Regions from separate parts of the Actinomadura sp. NPDC047616 genome, predicted to be linked through region 1. Evidence: riboswitches for the same ligand, from Rfam matches in the RefSeq annotation. Region 1 holds a riboswitch; each other region holds the start of a gene.
What was found. Region 1 has a riboswitch for cobalamin ahead of ABZ801_RS35460 (ABC transporter substrate-binding protein). Riboswitches for the same ligand answer to the same signal wherever they lie in the genome.
Positions count from the first base shown of each region.

Region 1 (4,184 bases):
CACACCATCGTCCAGGTGGTGCCCGCCATCCCGCCGAGCATCCAGCGCAGCGCCGCCTGGGTCTTGTGGGGGTCGCCGGAGGTGACGATCAGGAAGCTGGCGGCCGCCGACAGCACCTCGGCGGTCGCGACCCCGGCCAGCACGAGCCGGACCGTCGTCATCCGCCCGCCCGAGCGGGCCAGCAGGTACACCGCGACCAGGGCCGTCAACGCCCCCGCGAACGCCGCCACCGGCAGCGAGAACACGCCCAGCAACGTCACGTTGAACACCACGACCAGTACCGCGCCGACCGTCGCGCCCGAGGAGATCCCCAGCAGCATCGGGTCGGCCAGCGGGTTGCGCACCAGCGCCTGCAACGCCATCCCGCACACCGCCAGCCCGGCCCCGACCGCCCCGGCCAACAGCACCCTCGGCAGCCGGACGTCGATGACGATCGTCTCGCGCACCGGTGTCCAGCCGGGATCGGCCAGCGCCGGATGCAACCGGTGCAGCAGGATGCCCCACACCTGACCGGCCGGAATGTTGATGGAGCCGATCGCGATCCCGGCCGTGGCCGCCGCCACCACCAGGCCGCCGAGCACGAGCAGCACCAGCGCGTATGGCACCCGCGTCCGCCGGGCGGCCGACCTCTGTGCACCGCCTGCGGCCTGTGCGTCACCGGCCTCCCGCGCGGCGTGCGTCACCGGAAGCGGTCCGGGTGCAGTTGCCGGGCCAGCGACTCCACCGCCGACGGTACGCGTACGCCCAGCACGGTCGACGACAGCGGCAGCACCGCGAACCGCCGGTTCCTGATCGCCGGTACGTCCTTCAGCGCGGGGTTGTTCAGCAGGAACCGTTTCTTTTCGGCGACCGGCCGGTCGCCGTAGTCGTAGATGACGATCACTTCGGGGGCGCGGTCGGCCACCTGTTCGAAGGAGACGTCACCGAACGTCTTGTCCAGGTCGGCGAACAGGTTCACGCCGCCGGCCCGCCGGATGATCTCGTTGCCGATGCCCGCGCCGCCGGCGGTGAAGGCCGTCCTGTCACCGCTGTCGTAGACGAAGACCCTGACCGGGGCGACCCCGGCGATCTCGGCCCTGACCGCGTCCAGCGTGCGGTGCAGTCCGGCGATCCGCTCCTCGGCCCGCTCCGGCACATCGAAGATCTTCGCGATGTTGCGGATCTCGGTGTCCATGGTGTCCACGGTCACCGGCCCGGACGCGCAGCCCTCGACGTTGAGGTAGGAGTTGATCCCGGCCTTGGCGAGGGCGTCGCGGCCACGCCCCTCCTTGGCGTCGAAGGTGCTGGCGAAGCCGCCGTAGACGAAGTCCGGCTCGGCCGCGAGCAGCGTCTCGAAGGACGGATACTCCTTCGACATCACCTTGATGGAGTCGTAGGCCGCCCGGTACTCCGGCAGGATCTCGTCATCGAGGTAACCGGTGGCCACCATCGACTTCTGCAGCCCCAGCGCCAGCATGACCTCGGTCGCGTGCTGGTTCAGCGACACCGCACGTCGCGGGGGACGCAGGTAGGTGGTCTTCATCCCGCAGTTGGTCATCGTCACCGGGAACCCCGGTGCCGCCTCCCTGCCGGAGGCGCCACCGGTGCCGGTCGCCGAACCGCCACAGCCGGCGACCAGCGACACCGACGCCAGCACCCACGCGAGCAGCCACCGAGCGCTGCGCGTCATCGGGACCAGGCCCCCTCGGCGCAGGCGCGGCACAGCGCCGTCACCAAGCTGAGAAGAGCACGACGAACGGGAACCGGCGTCGGACCGGCCATGCGTGAACGCACGCGAGCACCCTCTCCTCCCTGGGGAAATCCGCCCCAGCTCCAACGAGGAGGCGACGAGGTGAGTCTCCTGGCTCTCGGGTCGATGCTCGCTCCGGCCTTCCCACCCGCAACGCGGGCAGTGGCGTCATCGGAGTCCGCTCGCCGATCACAGTGGCGGGACCGCGCCGGATTCGCACCGGCTTCCTCGTTCCGCCGTCGCCTACCCCCACATACTGCCATGACTTCAACGGCCGGTGTCGGCGGCTCGTTCAGCGGGACGCGGGGGCCGGCCGGGTGGCCTCCAGCAGGCGCCGGGTCTCGGGGTGCTGGGCGGTGTCGAGAGCGGTGGCGGGGAGGTCGTCGACGACGCGGCCCCGGTGCAGGGTGATGACGCGGTCGGCGACGCGGCGGGCGACGCGCAGGTCGTGGGTGACCAGGGCGATGGTCATGCCGTGATCGCGGCGCAGGTCGGTGAGCAGCCGCAGGATGCGCTCCTGCGCCAGGACGTCCAGGCCGCTGGTGGGTTCGTCGGCGAGCAGGACGTGCGGGCGCTGGGCGAGGGCGCGGGCGATGGCGACGCGCTGGCATTCGCCACCGGACAGGGTGGCGGGGCGACGTGCGGCCAGGGCGGGGTCGAGGCCGACGTAGCGCAGCAGGTCGTCGTCGTAAGGGCCGGCTTGGGCGATCACCTGGCGGACGGTGTGGCGGGGGTCGAAGGACGCGAGCGGGTCCTGGAAGATCAGTCCGGTGCGGCGCCGGACGGCGCGTCGCCCACGGCCGGGCAGAGCCCAGACGTCACGGCCGTCGCGCAGGACGGTCCCGTGGTCGGGGCGGTCGAGCGCGGCGAGGGCGCCGATGAGGGTGGACTTGCCGGAGCCGCTGCGGCCGACGATGGCCACGGCCTCGCCGGGGGCGATGTCGAGGTCGACGTCGTCCAGGGCGACGGTGCGGCGCCGGCGCGACCGCAGTACCCGCCGCACGCCCTGGAGGGCGAGGCCGCCTTCGGTGGAGGGCTCGGCCGCCTGCGGGACGGGACGCGGCGCAGGGGCCGCTTCGGCGGCTTCGAGCAGCCGGCGGGTGAGGTCGGTGCGGGGAGCGGCGAAGATCTTGGGGGCCGGGCCGTGTTCGAGGACGCGGCCGTGGTGGAGGACGCGGCCGTGGTGGAGGACGGCGATGTCGTCGGCCCAGCGGGCCGCGGCGGCCAGGTCGTGGGTGATGAGCAGGACGGCGCGGTCGCGGGCCTGGGCGCGCACCAGGTCCAGGACGCCGGCCTGGGTGACGGGGTCCAGGGCGGTGGTGATCTCGTCGGCGATGAGCACGGGTGGCCGGTGGACGGTGGCCAGGGCGAGGGCGACGCGCTGTGCCTGGCCGCCGGACAGCTCGAACGGGTGGGCGGCGGCCAGGGCCGGGTCCAGGTCGACGCGGGCCAGTGCCTCGTCGGGGTCGCCGGTCCGGTGGGCGCGTACGGTCTCGGTGAGGTGCCGCCGCACGGTGATGGTGGGGTTGAGCGAGGCCAGGGCGTTCTGGAACGCGTATCCCACGTCGCGGCCGGGCACGGGAGGCCGGCCGTCGACCAGCACGGTGCCCCGGTAGGGGTGCAGCCCGGCGATGGCGCGTGCGGTGAGGGTCTTGCCGCTGCCGCTCGGCCCGACCAGCGCCAGCACGCGGCCGGTGGGCACGGTGAGGTCGACGCCGTGCACGACACGGCGGCCGGGGACCTCGACGGTGAGTCCCGTGACGGCGAGTCCCCGGTTCTCGGCGGTGGAGGTCACCAGGTCCTGCCTTCCTCCGGGCCGGCGATGGCGCCGGCGATGACGTTGACGGCGATGATGGTGGCCACGACGGCGGCGGCCGGGATGGCGACGGTGTACCACTCGCCGGTGAGAAGGTGGGACTGGGCCTCGGTGAGCAGGTTGCCCCAGCTGGGCCGGTTGGGCGGGATGCCCAGGCCGAGGAAGCTGAGGGTGGATTCGGTGAGGATGGCGTGCCCGACCTCGAACGCGGCGACGGAGGCGACCGGGGGCAGCGCGCCGGGCAGCAGGTGCCGCCACAGCACCTGCCATCGGGACAGGCCGAGGGCGTAGGCGGCGCGGACGTACAGGCGCCGGCGGCGGGTGCGAAGCTCGGCGCGGACGATCAGGGCGACCGGCATCCAGCTCGTCAGCGCGATCGCCGCGATCACCAGGCCCATGGACGGCCCGGCGACGGCGGCCAGGGCCAGCACGATGACCAGCAGCGGCAGCGCCAGCAGCACGTCGGCGATCCGCGCGATCAGCCCGTCCAGCCAGCGCGGGGCGATGGCCGCCAGGCCGCCGACCAGCATGCCGAGCCCGACGGTGACCGCGGCGGCGGCCAGCCCGACCAGCAGGGAGGTGCGGGCGCCGTAGAGCATGCGGGCCAGCAGGTCGCGGCCGAGCAGGTCGGTGCCCAGC
Region 1 covers NZ_JBEYTB010000020.1:1,326-5,509, reverse strand. The annotation lists gene ABZ801_RS35465 (iron ABC transporter permease) at 1-605, opposite strand, end outside; gene ABZ801_RS35460 (ABC transporter substrate-binding protein) at 680-1,669, opposite strand; cobalamin riboswitch at 1,813-1,995, opposite strand; gene ABZ801_RS35455 (ABC transporter ATP-binding protein) at 2,022-3,524, opposite strand; gene ABZ801_RS35450 (ABC transporter permease) at 3,521-4,184, opposite strand, start outside.

Region 2 (4,184 bases), on a different contig from region 1:
CAGGTTGACGTAGTGGTCGAGCTCGAACCGGGCCCGCAGCAGCAGCCCGCGCTCCAGCACGCCGCTGGGCACGCTGGGGTCGCCGATCGCGCCCAGCAGGATCACGTCGTGGCCGCGCAGCTCCTCCAGGACCGTGTCGGGCAGCGTCTCGCCGGTGCGGTGCCAGCGGGCGGCACCCAGGTCGTAGGAGGTCTGCTCGAACTTCAGGTCGTGCGCCGGAGCGACGGCGTCCAGAACCTTCAGGCCCTCGGCGACGACCTCGGGGCCGATCCCGTCACCAGGGATGACGGCCAGGCGGATGCTGCGGGAAGCCATGCGCGCACTCTACTGCAAACGTCTCAGTTCCTGAGCATCGGTCTCACTCTTCGGGATGCACGTCTCGTGTCCGGCAGCCCGCCGGGTGCGTCCCAGGGGGGCGACGCCCCTGCTCAGCGGGGGTACGAGTGGGGCGCCGCCCCCTGCTCGGTGGAGGAAGGGGGGCGGCGCCCGGGGAGGGCAGGTCGCGCCCGGGTCAGCCGCAGGACGTGCCGTTGACGGCGTAGGTCTGCGGTTGCGGCGTGTCGCTGCCGTTGGCGGTGAAGCCGACGCTCGCCTTCTCACCGGCCTCCAGGTCGGCGTTCCAGGACGGGCCCTTGACCGTGACCTTGGTGCCGCTCTGGCTGAACGTGGCATTCCACCCGCTGGACACCGTGACGCCCTGCGGCACGTCGAACGTCAGCGTCCAGTTCCGGAACGTGGTGGAGCCGGAGTTGGTCACGTCCACGTTGCCCTGGAAGCCCCCGGACCAGCGGTTGATGACGGTGTAGGCGACCTTGCAGGCGTCCGAGCCCGTCGGCGGCGGGTCCGTGGGGCCGCCCCCGTCCCCGGGCGTCGGCGGGATCAGGTACGGCTGCAGGATGCTCTGCTTGGCCTGGTTCACCGTCGTCCAGTCGTCGTTGAGGATGCCGCCGGTGTCCCCGGAGTTGGGGTTCCACGACCAGTAGGTGAAGCTCATCCCCGTGGCCCCGGTGCCCGCGTAGGCGAGCAGCTTCTCCAGCCACACCTTGTCCTTGGGGTCGGCCAGGGTGCTGCCGAACTCGCCCAGCAGCAGCGGGGCGGTGTTCTGCTTGTAGAGGTAGCCCCACTGCTGGTCCCAGATCGCGGCCAGGTTGTTGGGGAAGTCGGCGGAGTCGAACCAGGGCTGGCGGTAGACGGAGATGCCGTACTCGTGCGGCGAGTACACCAGGCGGTTGGCGACGTTCAGCCGCACCGGGTACTGCCCCGCCTTCGACAGGTTGCCGCCCCACCAGCCGCAGTGCTCGTCGGGGATGTCGTCCCAGGAGTTGGCGTTGCCGCCGCTGGGGCAGCTCACGCCCTCCACGAAGATCAGCCAGTTGGAGTTGACCGACAGGATCGCGTTGCCCGCGCGCTCGGCCGCCAGCCGCCAGTCGCGGGCCGGGTCGCCGCAGCCCCAGCAGGAGCCGGTGCCGTTGGGGTCGGTGCCGTCGGCGTGCGGCTCGTTGTGCAGGTCGGCGCCGATCACGGTGGGATTGCCCGCGTAGCGGCGGGCCAGCGCCTTCCAGTCCTCGATCCACGTCGTCTCGGAGACGGTGGGGGTGTACCACAGCGCCGACTGCCCGGCGCTGGTCGGCCGGTGCCGGTCCAGGATCACCCGCATGCCCTTCTGGCCGGCGTAGGCGATCACCTTGTCGAGGATCTGCAGCGGGCTGAGGCCCACCAGGTCCGGGTTGGACACCCCGTCGACGCTGGTGGCCTTGGCGTCCGGCTTCAGCGCGTCGTTGGAGTACGGCACGCGCAGGGTGTTGTAGCCGAGCTGCGCCATCTGGTCGAGCATCGACTTGTAACCGCGCGCCCACAGGCCGTGGAAGGTCTTGTTGTCGGTCTCCATGCCGAACCAGTTGATGCCGGTCAGCCGGACCGTCTGGCCGGTGCCGTCGACGATCCGGTTGCCGCTGGTGCTGAGGTATCCGGTGCCGGTGCCCGCCGGGGCGGCGGCGGAGGCGTCCGGCGGACGGACCAGTACGGCCACCAGCGCGGCGGCCACGAGGCTCAGGCAGACGGCCAGCGCGGCCGCCGCTCGCGCCACCGGCGGTCGTGTTCCTGGGGGATGGGTCATGGCTCGGGCGCCTCCAGGTCGGGGACGAAGTGCGTTTCGGTGGGCGGTCGCGGTGGGCGGTCGCGGTGGGCGGTTCGTGGGAGCGAACGCGGAGGTGAATCGCCGGAGATTGTGGGAACGCGCCGTCCGCACGGTCAACGAACCCCATGCCGGGCGGCGGATTTTCACGCCGTCCGCTCGCACGGCGCCCGTTTCACCTCGTACGGCGCCGCCTCGTCCGCGACGTCGCTCTTTCACGGGCGGGGGCGGCCCCGCACTGCCCTCCGGGCAACAGAACCCGCACTTGACGCTGGACCACCACAAAGGGGACGCTCTCCCCAACAAGTGCACATCGAGGCGACGGTGCGCAGGAACCTGGTGCGACTCCAGGACGGTCCCGCCACTGTGACCAGGGAGCCTCCCCCACTCCACGACCACGGCCGGACACCCGGCGGGAAGGTCGGCGGGAGGCGCTGATCTGGGAGTCAGGACACTGACCCGTCGTCCTCCCGTACCGGGGCGAGTGAACCCCGTGAGGAGACCCTGAGATGGCTCAGACCGCCGTTCCGTCGACGCCTGCCGGAGAACGTCCGGCGCCCGTCCGCATCCCCCTTCGCCAGGTCCTGCCGTGGGCGGTGTTCGCCGCGGTGCTCGGCCTGGTGCTGATCTACTTCGTCGGCGCCGAGCAGGGCGCCACCTCCCTGATCGGCGGCACCTGGGTGCACGAGTTCACCCACGACGGCCGTCACCTGCTCGGCTTCCCCTGCCACTGACGGGCGGGCCGATTCCCCGATGATGAGAACACTGCTGGTCCGCGGCATGCTCGCCGGGCTGGCGGCGGCCGCGCTCGCGCTGGTCGTCGCCTGGCTGTACGGGGAGCCGCAGGTGGGCCACGCCATCGCCTTCGAGGAGGCCAAGGCGGCCGCAGCCCACGAGGGGCACGAGCACGAGGTGGTCAGCCGCACGGTGCAGAAGACCGCCGGGCTGGTCACCGCGCTCGGCGTGTACGGCGTCGCGCTCGGCGGGCTGTTCGCGATCGCGTTCGCGGTCGCCTACGGCCGCGTCGGCGCGTTCGGCGCCCGCGCCACCGCCGCGCTGGTCGCGCTGGGCGGGTTCGTCGCCGTCGAGCTGGTGCCGTTCCTGAAGTACCCGCCGACGCCCCCGGCCGTCGGCAACCCCGACACGATCGGCGGCCGCACCGCGCTGTACTTCGGCATGGTGGCGCTGGGCGTGCTGGCCGTCGTCGCCGCCGTGATCGTGTTCCGCCGCCTGCTGCCCCGGTTCGGGGCCTGGAACGCGGCGATCGCGACCACGGCCGGGTTCGCGGTCGTCCTGGCGCTGGTGTACCGGCTGACGCCGACGCCGGACGCGGTCGCGGACGGGTTCCCGGCCACGGTCCTGTGGGACTTCCGGATCGCGTCGCTGGGCGTCCAGGTCGTCCTGTGGGCGACGCTGGGCCTGGTGTTCGGCGCGCTCACCGAGCGCTCCTTCCAGCGGCGGCCGTCACCGGCCGCCACAGCGGCCTGACCTGTGCGCCCTCCCGCGCCGCGCGGGACGCTCACGCGCGGCGCAGGAGGGCGCAGTCGCCGCACATCTCGCCGCCGGGCGGCACCCGGTAGTACAGGCAGCAGCTCCGGCGGACGAACCCGTCCGGGGTGAACGAGCCCGTGCCCGCCAGCGGTTCGCGTTCGAACAGTTCTCGCACGAGCGTCCCGACCGGCTCGGCCAGTTCGGGCCTGAGCGTGCCGGCGCGCAGCGTCCCGGCGAGGGCCGCCGCCGCGTTGCCCCACAGCAGGCCGTCCGCGAGCCCGACGGTCTCCAGCAGCGTGGCGCGCAGCGGCCGTAGCTGCCCCTCCAGGACCGTCCGGTGCACGAGCCCGGCGGTGGCGGCGGGATCGTCCGCGGCGGGCCAGCCGCCGGGGTCGGCCAGCCAGAGCGCGATCGGCGCGCCGGGGGCCCAGCGCCAGTGCAGCCCGGACAGGTCGGGGACGACGCCGTACGCCGTCGCCGCCACCACGGGCGACCACAACCGCGACGCCAGACCCTGGAAAAGGATGGACGCCGCCACCCGGCGCTCCCCGGTGCCCAG
Region 2 covers NZ_JBEYTB010000003.1:521,955-526,138, forward strand. The annotation lists gene ABZ801_RS10050 (3-isopropylmalate dehydrogenase) at 1-315, opposite strand, end outside; gene ABZ801_RS10055 (cellulase family glycosylhydrolase) at 512-2,086, opposite strand; cobalamin riboswitch at 2,422-2,612, shown strand; gene ABZ801_RS10060 (CbtB domain-containing protein) at 2,644-2,868, shown strand; gene ABZ801_RS10065 (CbtA family protein) at 2,888-3,622, shown strand; gene ABZ801_RS10070 ((2Fe-2S)-binding protein) at 3,654-4,184, opposite strand, start outside.
Region 2: another riboswitch for cobalamin. It lies ahead of ABZ801_RS10060 (CbtB domain-containing protein); the one in region 1 lies ahead of ABZ801_RS35460 (ABC transporter substrate-binding protein).

Region 3 (4,184 bases), on a different contig from region 1:
CGAGGACAGCTTGCCGATGGTGGGGGTCGCCATGAACAGGTTCAGGGACTGGGACTGGTCGACGTAGGGCATGCGCGCGGCCGCCAGGTCGATCAGTGCCTTCTGGGGGAGTTCCCAGGCGGTGCGGTAGAGCCGTTTGAGCTCGTCGTCGAGGTCGGGGATGTGCTGGATCGAGCCGCCGCCGCGCTTGATGGCGTCCCGGGTCTCCTGCGTCCACCGTCCGGCGGCGCGCAGGTCGGCCACCAGGTAGCGGTTGATCTGCAGGAACTCGCCGGACAGCGTTTCGCGCTTGAACACGTTGGAGACCTGCGGCTCGATGCACTCGTAGCAGCCGGCGATGGACGCGATGGTCGCGGTCGGCGCGATCGCGACCAGCAGCGAGTTGCGCAGTCCGACTTCGGCGACGCGCCGGCGCAGCGCGTCCCATTCGGAGGTCTTGCGGGGCGCGGCCGGGAAGTGGTCGGGGTGCAGCACGCCGCGCGCCGCGCGCGTCCGGTCGAACGCCGGGTGGGCGCCCAGTTCCTCGGCCAGGTCCGCGGAGGTGTTGTAGGCGGCCAGCGCGATCTCCTCGGCGATGGCGGTGGACAGCTCCAGCGCCTCGGGCGAGTCGAACGGCAGCCGCAGCGTGAAGAACACGTCCGCCAGGCCCATCACGCCCAGCCCGACCGGACGCCACTTGGTGTTGCTCGCGGCCGCCTCCGGGGTGGGGTAGTAACCGCGGTCGATGGTCCGGTCCAGGAATCGGACGGCCACGCGCACGGTCTCGCGCAGCCGGGCGAAGTCGAAGCCGTCCGGGGTGACGTGGCGGGCCAGGTTCACCGAACCCAGGTTGCAGACGGCGGTCTCGGTGTCACTGGTCACCTGGAGGATCTCGGTGCACAGGTTCGACAGGTGCACCACGTTGCCGGGCTCGGCCGTCTGGTTGCAGGTCCGGTTGGCCGGGTCCTTGAAGACCATCCAGCCGTTGCCGGTCTCGGCGAGCGTGCGCATCATGCGGCCGTACAGGCGGCGCGCCGGGATCTGCCGCACGTAACGGCCCTCGGCCTCGGCCCGGCGGTAGGCGGCGTCGAAGTCCTCGCCCCACAGGTCGGTGAGCTCGGGCACCTCCTTGGGGTCGAACAGCGACCAGTCGGCGTCGGCCTCCACCCGCCGCATGAACTCGTCGGGGATCCAGTTGGCCAGGTTCAGGTTGTGGGTGCGGCGCTGGTCCTCACCGGTGTTGTCGCGCAGCTCCAGGAACTCCTCGACGTCGGCGTGCCAGGGCTCCAGGTACACGCAGGCCGCGCCCTTGCGGCGGCCGCCCTGGTTGACCGCCGCGACCGAGGCGTCCAGCGTCCGCAGCCACGGGACGATGCCGTTGGAGGTCCCGTTGGTCCCGCGGATCAGCGACCCGCGGGAACGGATCCGCGACCAGGAGATCCCGATGCCGCCGGCGTACTTCGACAGCCGCGCGACCTGCCCGTACCGCTCGTAGATCGACTCCAGCTCGTCGCGGGGGGAGTCGAGCAGGAAGCACGACGACAGCTGCGGCCGGCGCGCGCCGGAGTTGAACAGCGTGGGCGAGGACGGCAGGTACTCCAGCCGCGACATCAGCCCGTACAGCCGGCCGGCCTCGGCGACGGTGTCGGCCAGCCCGCACGCCACGCGCATCAGGAAGTGCTGCGGGCGTTCGATGACCTTGCGCGTGTGCGGGTGGCGCAGCAGGTAGCGGTCGTAGACCGTCCTCAGTCCGAAGTACTCGAACCGGTCGTCGGCGGTCTCGTCGACGAGCGCGTCCAGCTCGGCGGCGTGCGCGGCGACGAACGCCGCGATCGCGTCGTTGAGCAGGCCCTGCGCGTGCGCGAGACGCACCGAGGAGCTGAACGTGCCGACGCCCTCCCCGGCGGCCTCGTCCCGGATCAGCTCGGCGAGCAGCGCGGCCGCGACCCGGGACTGGCCGGGATCGGCGCCGACCCGCGCGGCGGCCTCCCGGACCGCCAGTTCGCGGTCGTCGACGGTGGCGGAAACAGTCATCTGCTCTCCCTCGGGCGACGCCCTTCGGGCACGCCGGAAGGAGGGCACGACGAACGCGCCCGCCCACCGGCGTTCCCTTGAGGCTCGTGGACCACTTACGGTCGCGGGCAGGTCTTCGGACTCGGGGGCACCCACCACGGACCTACCGGCCGTCGCTTCCCAGGCCGTGCGGCCCAGTGCTCTGTGACGGCTTTCGTTCCCCTTCACCGCTGCGGGGCAGTCCCGGATTCGCACCGGGTTCCCTCTCGCGCCACCCCGTGAGGGGCGGACCCGCAACACGTGGAACTCTACATCTAGTGGCAGGAGTGAATGCAACCTCTAGATGTTGTGGGTGTGTCGCCAGAGACGGCGTGACGGAACGTCCGCGACCCGCGACGCTGCGGCGCCGACCGCCCAGCCTCGTGCTCGGGCCGGCGCGGCGGCAGCAGCCCGTGGCCGTCACCAGGTCGGGCAGGCGCGGCGCGGCCCACCGGGCGCCCGAACCGCGGCGCGTCAACGCGCCCTGGCGACCGTCACCAGCGCGGCGGCGTCTTCGACGGCTTCCAGGCCGTGCCGGGCGGGCGGCACGATCAGCAGGTCCCCGGTCATGCCCTCCCATGTGGTGTCGCCGCTGTGCAGCCGCACCCGTCCGCGCAGCACCAGCACCGTCGCCTCACCCGGGTTCTCGTGCTCGGCCAGCGAAGCGCCGGCGCGCAGTGCGATGAGGGTCTGACGCAGGGTGTGCTCGTGGCCGCCGTACACGGTCTCGGCACTGCGGCCCGCCGGGGACGCCGCCGCGCGTTCCATGTGCTCGCGCACCCGGGCGTCAAGGGAGATCTTCTGCATGAGGTTGCCCTGCCGTTTCCGTGTCAGTAGCGGACGCCGATGCGGCGCCGGCGGCGCGTCCGGCTCGGTGGGATGCGCTGCAACGCGGCTGCGCTAGGAGATGTACGGCCGCCACAGGTACCCCAGGGACGTCGGGGCACTCGGGTCGACGGGCCGACGACGAACGACGGAGTCGAGCAGGGGGGGTCGTCAGGAGCCGTCCTCGTCGGTGCGGGCGCCGGCGAGGACGGCGTCCAGCAGCCCCGGATAGCGGGCGTCCAGGTCTTCCCGGCGCAGGGTCAGCAGGTTCTCCCGGCCTGAGGGCTCCTGGATGATCACGCCGCCCTCGCGGAGCACGCGCCAGTGGTGGGTCATCGTCGACTTGGCCGTGATGCCCAGCTCGGCCAGCACGCTGCCGCAGTTGTGCTCACCGCCGCCGTCCAGCACACGGACGGCGGCCAGCCGCACCGGGTGGCCCAGTGCCGACAGCACCGCGTCGATGCGGATCTGGTCGCGGTCCGGATGACGGTACCTCATTGTCCCATCGTACGTTGATAGTCGAACAATTGCCCGGATTCTCTTGCCTCACCATACGAATGTACGTAAGTATTCGTACGGTCGTACTCGTCGGCGGGCTCGTCCGCCGGCCCGTTTCCCTCCAGACCCCGAAGGGTGTCCTCTGGCATGTCCGCTGTTCCGAGGCCGGCCGCAGGCCGGCGACTGGGCTGGATCCTGGCCCTGCTGGCGCTCGCGCAAATGGTCTACTCGCTGGACCTCAACATCGTGTTCGTCGCGCTCCCCGAGATCGGCGCGGAGCTGGGCTTCCCCGGCCAGACCCAGCAGTTGGTGGTCAGCGCCTACGTGGTGTTCGCGGGCGGGTTCCTGCTGTTCGGCGGCCGTGCGGCCGACCTGCTGGGCCGCCGCCGCGTCTTCGTGTTCGCCCTTGCCCTCTATGCCGTCTCGTCGCTGGCCGGCGGCCTCGCGCCGTCACCCGCCACGATCGTCGTGGCGCGGGCGGTGCAGGGGATCGGCGGCGCCCTGCTGCTGCCGTCCACCCTGTCACTGATCAACACGTTGTTCGCCGAGGGGCCGCAGCGCAACCGGGCGCTGGCGGTCTGGGGTGGCGCGGGTGCGAGCGGCCTGACCATCGGGGCGCTGCTCGGCGGTGTGCTGACCGAGCACTTCGGCTGGCCCGCCGTCTTCTACGTCAACGTGCCGCTGGCCGCTCTCGTGGCGCTGGCCGCGTTGGCGGTGATCCCGCCCGACCCGGCCGGCAGGCAGCGACGGCGGTTCGACCTGCCCGGCTCGCTGACCGTCACCGCGGGTGCCACGCTCCTGGTGTTCGCCCTGGTCCAGGGGCCCGAGCA
Region 3 covers NZ_JBEYTB010000001.1:417,385-421,568, forward strand. The annotation lists gene ABZ801_RS02065 (ribonucleoside-diphosphate reductase subunit alpha) at 1-2,013, opposite strand, end outside; cobalamin riboswitch at 2,102-2,302, opposite strand; gene ABZ801_RS02070 (cupin domain-containing protein) at 2,506-2,838, opposite strand; gene ABZ801_RS02075 (helix-turn-helix domain-containing protein) at 3,028-3,354, opposite strand; gene ABZ801_RS02080 (MFS transporter) at 3,502-4,184, shown strand, end outside.
Region 3: another riboswitch for cobalamin. It lies ahead of ABZ801_RS02065 (ribonucleoside-diphosphate reductase subunit alpha); the one in region 1 lies ahead of ABZ801_RS35460 (ABC transporter substrate-binding protein).